2 regions of the Franconibacter daqui genome follow, and region 1 is predicted to be linked to the other one. Evidence: predicted binding sites of a transcription regulator. Region 1 holds the regulator's gene; the other holds the start of a gene.
The links. The regulator PhoB, encoded in region 1, activates phosphate uptake and scavenging genes when phosphate is short. The targets are predictions, from matches to a motif close to CTGTCATAAAACTGNCNNAT.
Positions count from the first base shown of each region.

Region 2: a site for PhoB is predicted at 2,104-2,123, ahead of pstS (phosphate ABC transporter substrate-binding protein PstS). Genes of this name have one in related genera too.

Region 1 is NZ_BMKJ01000001.1:180,365-188,814, reverse strand. It holds gene malZ (maltodextrin glucosidase) at 1-195, opposite strand, end outside; gene proY (proline-specific permease ProY) at 364-1,728, opposite strand; gene brnQ (branched-chain amino acid transporter carrier protein BrnQ) at 1,800-3,119, opposite strand; gene phoR (phosphate regulon sensor histidine kinase PhoR) at 3,527-4,831, opposite strand; gene phoB (phosphate response regulator transcription factor PhoB) at 4,853-5,542, opposite strand; gene sbcD (exonuclease subunit SbcD) at 5,741-6,955, shown strand; gene sbcC (exonuclease subunit SbcC) at 6,952-8,450, shown strand, end outside.
Region 2 is NZ_BMKJ01000007.1:165,470-170,824, reverse strand. It holds gene glmS (glutamine--fructose-6-phosphate transaminase (isomerizing)) at 1-1,241, shown strand, start outside; gene IEX01_RS19535 (hypothetical protein) at 1,327-1,911, shown strand; gene pstS (phosphate ABC transporter substrate-binding protein PstS) at 2,213-3,253, shown strand; gene pstC (phosphate ABC transporter permease PstC) at 3,445-4,404, shown strand; gene pstA (phosphate ABC transporter permease PstA) at 4,404-5,297, shown strand; gene pstB (phosphate ABC transporter ATP-binding protein PstB) at 5,345-5,355, shown strand, end outside.

The DNA of each region.
Region 1 (8,450 bases):
GCGCCAGGCGCTCACCCCTTTCGCAGGAGAAGCGCGTTGACGTTTCATCTCAACCGCGGTCTCTTCGTTGTCTCTTTCATAACGCATCATGACCTTTTCCGGCAGGTCGTCGCCCGCCAGCCAAAGGGTGATATACAGCCGCGCTTTACGCTCCTGAAGGAATGGCGCAACCGGCAGGTGCCAGGCTTTCAACATTCTACTGCTCCCCATGTCAGAAAATGCGCTCACCATGCCACACCCGCTTCGCAAAGCACTCCTCACCGGCAGTGATTTTGCCGGAGGAGACGGGAGGCGGAGCCAACTTTCGAAGCGTAGAGCCAAAACAACATCCCCGCCAGGCGGCGGGGATGGAGGAGAGCGGTATCAGGCAGGCAGTCGCGCGGCGCGGCGGCGTTTAAACGCCCAACCCACCAGCAGCAAGGCTATCCAGGCGAAGCCCACATAGAGCGAAATGCGGGTGTCGGGGTGGTAGCCTATCAGCGCGATGATAAAGGCGAGGAACACCAAGCCGACGATAGTCGTCGCCACGCCGCCCGGCACTTTGAACTTCAGCGCCTTAACCTCTTCTTTCGACAGCCGACGGCGGAACGCCACCTGCGACAGCAGGATCATGATCCACACCCAGACGGTGGCGAAGGTGGCAAGCGAGGCGATAACCAGGAAGACATTCTCCGGCATTACGTAGTTGAGGTAGACCGCCAGCAGCATCGCCAGGCACATCACCACCACCGTTACCCAAGGAATGCCGTTGCGGGAGGTTTTGGCGAACGCTTTCGGCGCGCTGCCCTGTTCCGCCATGCCGTGCAGCATGCGGCCCACGCCGAACACGTCGCTGTTGATAGCGGAAAGCGAAGCGGTCAACACCACAAAGTTCAGGATGCCCGCCGCGAAGGTAATGCCCATATGCTGGAAGGTCAGCACGAACGGGCTGCCGTTGGTGCCCACCTCGTTCCACGGGTAGATAGACATAATCACAAACAGCGTGCCGACGTAGAACACCAGAATACGCAGCGGTACAGAGTTAATGGCTCGCGGAATAGAGGTTGCCGGGTCTTTCGCTTCGCCGGCGGTGATGCCGATAATTTCAATGCCGCCGTAAGCGAACATCACCATCTGCAGCGCCATTACGGTGCCAATCCAGCCGTTGGCGAAGAAGCCGCCGTTGCTCCAGAGGTTATGAATGCCGGTCGGCTGGCCGCCGTTGCCGATCCCCCAGATGATGATGCCAAAACCTGCCAGAATCATGATGATAATGGTGGCGACTTTGAAGAACGAGAACCAGAACTCCATCTCGCCGAACACCTTCACGCTCATCAGGTTGATGGCGCAGATAATCAGCACCACGCTCAACACCCAAACCCAGTGCGGCACGGTGGGGAACCAGACACCCATATAGATGCCGAAGGCGGTCACGTCGGCGATGGCGACAATCAAAATCTCAAAGCAGTAGGTCCAGCCGGTGATATAGCCCGCCAGCGGCCCGAGGTTCTCCTGGGCATAGCGAGAGAAGGAGCTGGCCGCCGGGTTATGGACCGACATTTCGCCAAGCGCGCGCATGATGATATAGGCCGCCACGCCGCCGATAATATAGGCCAGCAGCACGCTCGGCCCGGCCATTTTAATGGCGTCCGCAGAGCCATAAAAAAGCCCGGTGCCGATAGCGGAGCCGAGCGCCATAAAACGGATATGTCTGGTGCTCAACCCGCGTTTGAGCTTGTTGTTTTCCATCGTTCCAATACCACTTAACAAAATAAAAAACCACGGGGCGGGACCCCGTGGTTAAACATTAACCCATCGATTTAGTGGGCGGCGGAGGTAACCTGCCGTCCGGCTGCGCGGTCCCAGACTGCCGTGATGATAACCATCGCGACGGTCGGCAGCAGCCACGCCAGATTCTGGTCGCCCAGCGGCAGGTGTGCGGTCCAGCCGGGGAGTATACCGCTCAACGCCGACGCTTTCACGCCATCAATTAAACCAAACAGCAGGCTGATGAGCATCGCCGGGGCGATAACGCGGGCGGAGCGGTGCCACCACGGGCGGGTGAAGCTCAGCACCACCAGCACGATGCACGGCGGATAAATAGCCGTCAGCACCGGAATGGAGATCTGAATCAAATGGCTCAGGCCCAGGTTCGAGACCACCATGGAGAAACCGCCCAGAATAAAGACCAGCGTGCGGTAAGAGAGCGGCAGATACTGGGCGAAGAACTCCGCGCAAGCGCAGGTCAGACCCACCGCTGTCACCATGCAGGCGATGAAAATCAGCGCCGCCAGCAAGAAGCTGCCCGCCCCGCCGAAGGTGTGCTGAACATAAGCGTGCAGGATAGCCGCGCCGTTCGCAGACTGCTCCACCAGCGCAGAGCTGTCGGAGCCCAGACGGAACAGCGCCAGGTAGAGCAGCGTCAGGCCGATGCCCGCCATCAGGCCCGCCCAGATGGTGTAACGCGTCAGCAGGCGAGACTCGTTAACGCCGCGCGAGCGAGCGGCATTGACAATAACAATGCCGAACACCATCGCGCCCAGCGTATCCATGGTCAGATAGCCATTCACAAAGCCGTTGGAGAACGCCGCTTTCTGATAAGCGTCGGTCGCCACGCTGATATCGCCCGCCGGCCAGATAATCGCGGCCACGGCCAGCACAATCAGCGCCACAATTTTAAGCGGCGCAAGGAAGTTGCCGACGGTATCGAGGAGCTTGCCCGGGTAGAGGGACACCAGGATGACCAGCGCGAAGTAGATAAGGCTGTAGATGAACAGCGGCAGCGCGCCGTCGCCAGTCAGCGGGGCGATGCCCACTTCAAAAGAGACGGTGGCGGTGCGCGGCGTGGCGAACAGCGGGCCGACGGCCAGATAGGCGACGGTGGCGAGCAGAATGCCTGCGCCGCGGCCAATCGGGGTACTGAGGCTATCGATGCCGCCGCCTACGCGGGCGAGTGCCACCACGGTCAGCACCGGCAGGCCCACTGCGGTAATCAAAAAGCCCAGCGCGGCGGTCCAGACGTGTTCACCCGCCTGCAACCCCACCATGGGAGGGAAAATGATATTGCCCGCGCCAACGAATAACGCAAAGGTCATAAAGCCCAGTGCGATAATGTCGCGCGTTGTTAACTTGTGGGTCATAAGATTTACTGCCTGTGGATGTGGTGTTGAAATCGTTGAAATTATTACGTTCGCCGCATGACGAAACGCGGCCATTTCAGACAAAAGACAGCGGGATATGCTTCCCGATTGCGTTGGCGAAGAATTGTTTTTCGATTAACCACGCAAATTCAGTCGGTCTGCCAACGGCAGGGGCGCAATTTAAACGCTTATAACGTTTGAAGGCAATACGGGATCGCAAAACCAGACTATTATTCTGCATGGACCATCAGACATAGTGGGAAACGCTAAGATATAAAAATAGCACCACCTTTTCGTGCGAACAAAAAATAATCAACAGAGTAAGTGCGGCATAAGAAAACGTAATAGAAGAAAAAAAGGCCAGTCAGACTGGCCTTTGGCAAGCAGCGTTTACACCATGAAGGGAATTACTCGGCGAGCGCTTTCTCTTTGGCAATCAGCCGTTCGGGCAACAGAAAGGAAAAACGGGCGCCTTTGCCGGGCGCGCTGTCGATTTCAAGCCGCGCGTCGTGGTGGCTGATGGCGTGCTTGACTATCGCAAGCCCAAGGCCGCTGCCGCCCGTCTGGCGTGAACGGGCCTTATCCACGCGGTAGAAACGCTCCGTCAGACGCGGAATATGCTCCGCCGCAATGCCCGGCCCGTCATCCTCCACGCTAAACAGCGCGCCGTGCGGCGCACGCTGCCAGCGCACGGTAATATGCGTGCCTTCCGGCGTATGGTTCACGGCGTTATAGACCAGGTTAGACATCGCGCTGCGCAGCTGTTCTTCATTGCCCAGCACCTTAAGCGTGGCGTCAACATCAAAAGTCAGCGTATGGCGCTGCTGGCTGAGGGTTGCCGCCTCGCGCTCCACCACGCGCAGCATCATCGGCACGTCGACTTTTTCATTCAACTGCAGCGCGGGCGACGCTTCAATTTTCGACAGCGTCAGCAGCTGTTTCACCAGCCCTTCCATACGGGACGTTTGCTCGCGCATGGTATGCAGCGCTTTGTCCCGCAGCGGCCCTTCCAGCGTCTGCTCCTGCATCATCTCCAGGTAGCCCTGCAATACCGTCAACGGCGTACGCAATTCATGGCTGACGTTAGCGAAGAAGTTACGCCGCGCGCCTTCGAGCTGGTGCATCTGCGTCACGTCGCGCGCCACCATCAGCCACTGCTGTTCGCTGTAGGGCATAACGCGAAACTCAAGATGACGGCCGTTGTTCAGCACCAGATTAAGCGGGCGGGTGAAGTTTTTTTCGCGCAGGTAGCGGGTGAACTCCGGGTAGCGCAGCAGGTTGAGGATATTCTGGCCGTTGTCGTCCGGCCAGCGCAGGTTAAGGAGCTGCTGCGCCAGACCGTTGCACCAGAAGATAGTGCCCTCTTCAGTGGTCAGGATCACCGCATCGGGCAGCGATTCGGCGCCGCTGCGAAAGCGCTTGATAAGATTGCCAAGCTCCCGGCGGCGCTTTTTATTGCGCAACTGCATCTGGTGCAGCCCGTACAGCAGCGGCTCCCAGCTTCCTCTTCCCGGCGGCGGCGTCATGCTGCGATCGACCCATAACCACCAGGAGAGACGCAGCAGGTTCCAGTAATGCCAGATAAGCAGCCCGGTCACCGCCGCCAGTAAAAACCAAGCCAGATAGCCGAAAAACGCCCCGAGGATCAGCGCCGGGAGACAACACAACACCAGCTCCAGAGCCAGCCTTTTCCATGACAGCCGTTCGAGCACGGTCACACTCCAGGTTATGAGTTAAAAACGGGTTGAGAAACGATACCCCGTACCGCGCACCGTCTGCACCATTCTGTCATGCCCGCTGTGCTCCAGCGCCTTGCGCAGGCGGCGGATATGCACATCCACCGTACGATCTTCGACATACACATTGGTACCCCAGACATGGTTCAGCAGTTGCTCACGGCTGTAAACACGCTCCGGGTGCGTCATAAAGAAGTGTAAAAGCTTAAATTCGGTCGGCCCCATGTCCAGCGGATTTTCGCCGGTCATGACGCGGTGAGAGGTCGGGTCCAGGCTCAGGCCCTGCATCTCGATAACCTCTTCCACCGCCATAGGCGAGATGCGGCGCATAACGGCTTTGATGCGCGCCACCAGCTCTTTTGGCGAGAACGGCTTGGTGATGTAATCGTCCGCGCCGGTCTCCAGCCCGCGTACGCGGTCCTCTTCTTCACCGCGCGCGGTCAGCATCATCACCGGGATATCGCGGGTCATCGCTTCGCGCTTGAGGTGCTTAATAAACTGAATGCCCGAACCGCCGGGCAGCATCCAGTCGAGCAGGACCAGATCGGGCCAGGGTTCGTTGAGCTGGTTTACCGCACTGTCATAATCTTCAGCTTCAACGGGCTGGAAGCCGTTTTGCTCGAGCACAAAACAGACCATTTCACGAATCGGTGCTTCATCTTCTACGACCAGAATACGTCTCGCCATAATTAGCCCTGTAATATAAAGTCAACATTATCCAATGCGGCGCCATTATGCGTCAGATTTATGACAGATTTATGAAAAGATGACCGTCTGATGACTCCCTCAGCGGCATTTATGACACCCGTCCGGCAAGCCGTTCAGGACACCAGCCCGCCTGCTTGTTTATAATCACCCTCTTGCTTTTTCGCCACAGGGAAATCTATGCGCATCCTCCACACTTCCGACTGGCATCTTGGTCAGAATTTTTATACCAAAAGCCGCGCCGCCGAGCATCAGGCCTTTCTCGACTGGCTGCTGGAGGCCGCGGTGGAACATCAGGCAGACGCCATCATCGTGGCGGGGGATATTTTCGACACCGGCTCGCCGCCAAGCTACGCGCGCGAGCTTTATAACCGCTTCGTGGTGAAGCTGCAGGCCACGCAGTGTCAGCTAATTGTGCTGGCGGGCAACCATGACTCGGTGGCGACGTTAAATGAATCCCGCGAGCTGCTCGCCTGCCTGAACACCCGCGTTATCGCCAGCGCCCAGCAGGATCCGGCAAGCCAGGCGATTATCCTTAACCGTCGCGACGGCGCGCCCGGCGCGGTGCTCTGCCCTATTCCGTTTCTGCGCCCGCGCGATATCCTGCGCAGCCGCGGCGGCCAGTCCGGCAGTGAAAAACAGCAGCAGTTGCTGGAGGCTATCACGCAGCATTACGAACAGTGCTACAACGCCGCCTGCGCCCTGCGCGGCGAACAAGCGCTGCCCATCATCGCCACCGGCCACCTCACCACGGTGGGCGTGACCAAAAGCGACGCGGTACGCGATATCTACATCGGCACGCTGGACGCTTTTCCCGCTCACCTCTTCCCGGCGGCGGATTACATCGCGCTCGGCCACATTCACCGCGCCCAGAAGGTGGCGGCAAGCGACCATATTCGCTACAGCGGCTCGCCCATCGCCCTGAGCTTTGATGAAACAGGTAAAGAAAAAAGCGTCTTTCTGGTGGAGTTCACGCAGGGCAAGCTGCGCGACGTGACCGCGCTGCCGGTGCCGGTAAGCCAGCCGCTCGCGGTGGTAAAAGGCACGCTTGAGGAGATTGCCCAGGCGCTGAACCAGTGGCGCGACGCGCCCGCCGGGCCGAAAGTGTGGCTTGATATTGAAATCGCTACCGAACAGTTCCTGCACGACATGCAGCGCCAGATAACCCAGCTCACCGAAAACCTGCCGGTGGAAGTGGTGCTGCTGCGCCGCAGCCGCGAGCTGCGCGAGAAAAACCTCGGTACGCTGCAAACCGAAACGCTGAGCGAGCTGGGCGTTGAGGAGGTTTTTGAGCGCCGTTTGCAGCAGGAACAGCTGGAAGAAGAGGAAGCGCGGCGGCTGCGCACCCTCTTCGCGCAAACGCTGGAAAGCCTGCATCAGGAGGAAGAGGCGTGAAAATACTCAGCCTGCGGTTAAAAAACCTCAACTCGCTTAAGGGCGAATGGAAAATCGACTTTACCGCCGAACCCTTCGCCAGCAACGGCCTGTTCGCCATCACCGGCCCGACCGGCGCGGGGAAAACCACGCTGCTGGATGCCATTTGCCTTGCGCTTTATCACCAGACGCCGCGCCTGAACACTATTTCACAGACGCAAAACGACCTGATGACCCGCGATACCGCCGAGTGCCTGGCGGAGGTGGAGTTTGAAGTAAAAGGGGTGGCCTACCGCGCTTTCTGGAGCCAGTACCGCGCCCGCAACCAGCCGGACGGCAAGCTCCAGGCGCCGCGCGTGGAGCTGGCGCGCTGCGATTCGGGCAAAATCCTCGCCGACAAAGTAAAAGACAAGCTCGATCGCATCGCCACCCTGACTGGCCTCGACTACGACCGTTTCACCCGCTCGATGATGCTCTCCCAGGGGCAGTTCGCCGCCTTTCTGAATGCCGACGCCAAAGACCGCGCCGAACTGCTGGAAGAGCTGACCGGCACCGAGATTTATGGTCAGGTTTCCGCCCGCGTGTTTGAACAGCATAAGCTCGCCAAAGCGGAGCTGGAAAAACGGGAAGCGCAGGCCCAGGGAGTGAAATTGCTGAGCGATGAAGAGCAACAACAGTTGCGCTCAGGTTTGCAGGCGCTTACTGATGAAGAAAATGCGCTGCTGTCTCGCCAGCAGCAGACGCAGCGCCAGTACGAATGGCTCACGCACGCCGCGAAGCTTGAGCAGGCGCAGGTGGCGGCCCGCAGCGGTGTGGAAAACGCCGCGCGCGCGTTACAGGCTGCCGCGCCGGATCTTGCAAAGCTTGAAGCCGCTCTGCCCGCGGAAAAACTGCGGCCTTACTGGCAACGCTTGCAGGAACAGGAAGCGGCGCACGCCGAAACCCAACGGCAGTACGAAGAAGTAAGCGTTCGCTTACAAACTGCCCGAACCCGACGTCAACAAATCCGCCAGGTGGCCGCCGACGAGCTTGCGCGCTGCGATGACGGGCTGCGCCAGCTTGCCGCATGGCTTACTGAACATGAACGCTTTCGCCAGTGGAGCAGCGAGCTGGCGGGCTGGCGGGCCGCCTTCAGCCAGCAAAAGCGCGACCAGCAGCAGGCGCAGACGCTGCGCGAAAGTCTCGCGGCGATTGAGCAAAAACGCGCAGCGCTGGCTCCGGTCAGCCTGACGCTCTCCCCCGATGAGATTGCCGAACAGCTCGCCGCCAGCACCCGCCTGCGCGCCACGCGGGAAAAGCTCTCCGTCCTGCACGCCCAGTTCGCCCCGCTGGCGCAGCGCAAAACCCGCCAGGCGCAAAGGCAGGCCGCGCTTGAGCAGGAGCTACAACAGCTGGAAACACAGCTTGCCGATAAGCGCCAGCGCTACAAAGCCAAACAGGAAGAGGTGGCGCAGGCGAAAAAAGTCTGCGAGCTGGAGAGCGCCATCGCAAGCCTTGTGGAGGAGCGCAACCGCCT
Region 2 (5,355 bases), on a different contig from region 1:
TGCTGCCAGTGACCCGTCGCTTCATCTTCCTGGAAGAGGGCGACATCGCTGAAGTGACCCGCCGCTCCGTGACCATTTTTGAAAAATCGGGCGACCAGGTAACGCGTGAAGAGATCGAATCCAATCTGCAATATGATGCGGGCGATAAAGGCATTTATCGTCACTACATGCAGAAAGAGATTTACGAGCAGCCGAACGCCATTAAGAACACCCTGACCGGGCGCATCAACCACGGCGAAGTGGATCTCAGCGAACTGGGTCCGGACGCTAATAAGCTGCTGTCGCAGGTTGAGCACATCCAGATCGTGGCATGCGGTACCTCTTACAACTCCGGCATGGTTTCCCGCTACTGGTTTGAATCGCTGGCTGGCGTGCCTTGTGACGTGGAAATCGCCTCTGAATTCCGTTACCGCAAATCCGCGGTGCGCCGCAACAGCCTGATGATTACCCTTTCGCAGTCTGGCGAAACGGCGGACACGCTGGCGGCGCTGCGCCTGTCGAAAGAGCTGGGTTACCTCGGTTCGCTCGCTATCTGTAACGTCCCGGGTTCTTCGCTGGTGCGTGAATCCTCGCTGGCGCTGATGACCAAAGCGGGCACCGAAATCGGCGTGGCTTCGACCAAAGCGTTTACCACGCAGTTAACCGTACTGCTGATGCTGGTGGCGAAGCTGAGCCGTCTGAAAGGGCTGGATGCCTCCATCGAGCATGACATCGTTCACGGCCTGCAGGCGTTGCCGAGCCGCATTGAGCAGATGCTTTCCCAGGACAAACGTATTGAGCAGCTCGCAGAGGGCTTCTCGGAGAAACACCATGCGCTGTTCCTGGGCCGCGGCGATCAGTACCCCATCGCGCTGGAAGGGGCGTTAAAGCTCAAAGAGATCTCTTATATCCATGCGGAAGCCTATGCCGCAGGCGAGCTGAAACATGGCCCGCTGGCGCTTATCGATGCGGATATGCCGGTGATTGTGGTTGCGCCTAACAACGAACTGCTGGAAAAACTGAAGTCTAATATCGAAGAAGTGCGCGCCCGCGGCGGCCAGCTCTATGTCTTCGCCGATCAGGACGCCGGTTTCACCAGCAGCGAAAACATGCACATTATCCCGATGCCGCATGTGGAAGAGGTGATTGCGCCCATTTTCTACACCGTGCCGCTGCAACTGCTGGCTTACCACGTGGCGCTGATTAAAGGCACCGATGTGGACCAGCCGCGCAACCTGGCGAAATCGGTTACGGTAGAATAATCCCTCCTGACTCGTGTTATCCTCTGAAGAGGTTGCCAGACGGCAACCTCTTTTTTTTCAGCAACGTAATGGAAAACACGCTTTTATGGCCCTGTTTGCATGGATTTCCGGTTCCCGGTTCTCGCAGTTGCTGGCGTTCAGCGCCGAGGTTGAAGACGATATCTCGCATCGCAGGCTGCACAAGCTGAAGCGGAACATAGCGCAGTGTAGCGATGCGCCCACATCCCGCTATTTCGGCACCTCCTCTTACTACCATGTGCTGGTGGCGAGCGGCTACGCACTATTCTTCAGTGCAGTGGCAAACGTCGCTGCGCTGCGTCCGGCTTTTTCTCTCGTGTGGATAATCGCAGGCATCGTCTGGCTGGCGCTGCTCATGACCAGCACGCTGGCTATTACAAAAGGCCGGCGCAGCGGCCTGCTTACGCTGTTTTATGGCTGGTTTTTACACCTGGCGATAAGCCTGGCGACGCTGGTTTGCGGGCTGGTTTTTCAGCCGATCTCGCTTCTCTTTGGGCTGAGCTGGGCCACAGGCGTGATGCTGTTATGGCTTGCCTGGCGAATAATAAACAGCCGGGAGATGGTTAACCTGGTCCGCTGGTGTCTGAGGCTCAAAATGCAGCAAGAACATGCGCGTCAGCTTCAGCGCCGCTCCGTTAAAAAGGGGCGTTGAGACGCTTTGTTATGAGTGATCATCCCCGGATTCCCGTCCGGCTAAACGACCGACGTCTATGACAAATTACGCTTGCGGGGCTATGTTTACCCTGTCATAAAAAGAAAATTTTTCTTTCATCCCCTCGTCATAAAATAATTTAACTGATTGAATTTATTATCTATTACTTAACACAAATACCCGGATTCCGCGTTGTCATAAAACTGTCATAATTCGTACATTTAACTGTCACCCAATTGTCCTATTTTGCAGAGCGTAGCCACTTAACAATGAATTACGTTTACCTCATGCAGGAGACATTATGAAAGTTATGCGTACCACCGTCGCAACTGTTGTCGCCGCGACCTTATCGATGAGCGCTTTCGCCGTTAACGCGGCCGCAAGCCTGACTGGCGCCGGTGCAACCTTCCCGGCGCCGGTGTATGCCAAGTGGGCTGACACTTACCAGAAATCCACCGGTAACAAAGTGAACTACCAGGGGATCGGCTCTTCCGGCGGCGTGAAGCAAATCATTGCCAACACCGTGGATTTCGGCGCTTCCGATGCGCCGCTGTCTGATGAAAAACTGCAGCAGGAAGGCCTGTTTCAGTTCCCGACCGTTATCGGCGGCGTGGTGCTGGCGGTTAACCTGCCGGGCTTCAAAGCGGGCGAACTGGTGCTGGATGGCAAAACCCTTGGCGATATCTACCTTGGCAAAATCAAGAAGTGGGACGACGAAGCGATTGCTAAGCTGAACCCGGGCAAAAAACTGCCTTCACAGAATATCGCAGTAGTGCGTCGCGCTGACGGTTCCGGCACCTCCTTCGTTTTCACCAGCTACCTCGCTAAAGTGAACGACGAGTGGAAATCCAAAATCGGCGCCGGCTCTACCGTTAACTGGCCGACCGGTCTCGGCGGTAAAGGCAACGACGGCATCGCCGCGTTCGTACAGCGCCTGCCGGGCTCCATCGGCTATGTGGAATACGCTTACGCCAAGCAGAACAACCTGACTTACACCAAACTGGTTTCCGCCGACGGCAAGCCGGTTGACCCGACCGAAGAGAGCTTCTCCAACGCGGCGAAAGGCGTGGACTGGAGCAAATCCTTCGCGCAGGACCTGACTAACCAGAAAGGCGACAATGCGTGGCCGATTACCTCCACCACCTTCATTCTGGTCCACAAAGAGCAGAAGAAACCTGAGCAGGGCGCTGAAGTGCTGAAGTTCTTCGACTGGGCTTATAAAGAAGGCGCGAAGCAGGCTAACGACCTGGACTATGCTTCTCTGCCGGACAGCGTGGTTGAGCAAGTTCGCGCGGCATGGAAGACCAGCGTGAAAGACAGCAGCGGTAAAGCGTTGTACTAAATACCCGTCATACTTCGAGCCGCAGCTGTGTTGGCTGCGCTTGTTCACCCCAGTGACATAGTGAATCTATGCTGCTGGGGTGAACAAGCTTGCCGCCTTGCTGCAACCCGAATTATTTAGGGTATAGCATTACGTTAGCCAGGAAGAACGATAAAATGCGCGCTTCCTGGCCCAAACTGAAAGAGTGACTTATGGCTGCGACAAAGCCTGCATTTAACCCTCCGGGGAAAAAGGGTGACATGATCTTCAGCGCGCTGGTTCGTCTGGCTGCGCTGATTGTGCTTTTGCTGCTGGGCGGCATTATCGTCTCCCTCATTATTTCCTCCTGGCCCAGCATCCAGAAATTTGGTTTCTCCTTCCTCTGGACCAAAGAATGGGATGCCCCTAACGACATTTATGGCGCGCTGGTGCCGATTTACGGCACGCTGGTCACCTCGTTTATTGCGCTGCTGATTGCGGTTCCCGTGAGTTTCGGCATCGCCCTGTTTCTGACGGAGCTGGCCCCGGGTTGGTTAAAGCGTCCGCTCGGCATCGCGATTGAACTGCTGGCCGCTATCCCGAGTATCGTTTACGGCATGTGGGGGCTGTTTATTTTCGCGCCGCTGTTCGCCACGTATTTTCAGGAGCCGGTGGGCAACGTGCTCTCTACTATTCCGTTTGTCGGCGCGCTCTTCTCCGGCCCGGCGTTCGGCATCGGTATCCTCGCGGCAGGCGTGATCCTCGCCATCATGATTATTCCTTACATTGCGGCGGTGATGCGCGATGTCTTCGAGCAAACCCCGGTGATGATGAAAGAGTCAGCCTACGGCATCGGCTGCACCACCTGGGAAGTTATCTGGCGCATCGTGTTGCCGTTCACCAAAAACGGCGTGATTGGCGGCGTAATGCTTGGCCTTGGCCGCGCGCTGGGCGAAACCATGGCGGTTACCTTTATCATCGGCAACACCTACCAGCTCGACAGTGCGTCACTTTATATGCCGGGCAACAGCATCACCTCGGCGCTGGCGAACGAATTCGCCGAAGCGGAGTCTGGCCTGCACGTGGCGGCGCTGATGGAGCTGGGTCTGATCCTCTTTGTTATCACGTTTATCGTGTTGGCGATTTCTAAAGTCATGATTATGCGTCTGGCGAAAAACGAGGGGGCACGATAATGGCGACCACTCTGGAACTGCAAACTTCCCAGGAGCTGGCGCAGTCGCGCCGTAAGATGCAGGCGAAGCGCCGCACTAAAAACCGCATCGCCCTGACGCTTTCCATGGCGACCATGGCGTTCGGCCTGTTCTGGCTTATCTGGATCCTGTTCTCAACGGTGGCGCGCGGCTTCGACGGTATGTCGCTTGCCCTGTTCACCGAAATGACGCCGCCGCCCAACACGGCGGGCGGGGGGCTTGCGAACGCGCTGGCGGGCAGCGGCTTGCTTATCCTCTGGGCGACTGTGTTTGGTACGCCGCTTGGCATCATGGCGGGGATTTATCTCGCGGAGTACGGACGCAAGTCCTGGCTTGCCGAAGTTATCCGCTTTATTAACGACATTCTGCTCTCCGCGCCTTCCATCGTGGTGGGCCTGTTCGTCTACACCATCGTCGTGGCGCAGATGGAGCACTTCTCCGGCTGGGCGGGCGTGATTGCGCTGGCGCTGCTTCAGGTGCCGATTGTTATCCGCACCACCGAGAACATGCTCAAACTGGTGCCGGACAGCCTGCGCGAAGCGGCCTATGCGCTCGGGACGCCGAAGTGGAAGATGATTTCCGCCATTACGCTGAAGGCGTCGGTTTCCGGCATCCTGACCGGCGTGCTGCTGGCGGTGGCGCGTATCGCAGGCGAAACCGCTCCGCTGCTCTTTACCGCGCTCTCCAACCAGTTCTGGAGCACAGACATGATGCAGCCTATCGCCAACCTGCCGGTGACGATTTTCAAATTCGCCATGAGCCCGTTTGCCGAGTGGCAGCAGCTTGCCTGGGCCGGCGTGCTGATTATTACGCTGTGCGTGCTGTTGCTGAATATCCTGGCGCGCGTGCTGTTCGCTAAACGTAAACACGGTTAATTGATGCGGCGCGGCACAGCGCGGCGCCGGATAAGGAAAAGATTGCAATGAGTATGGT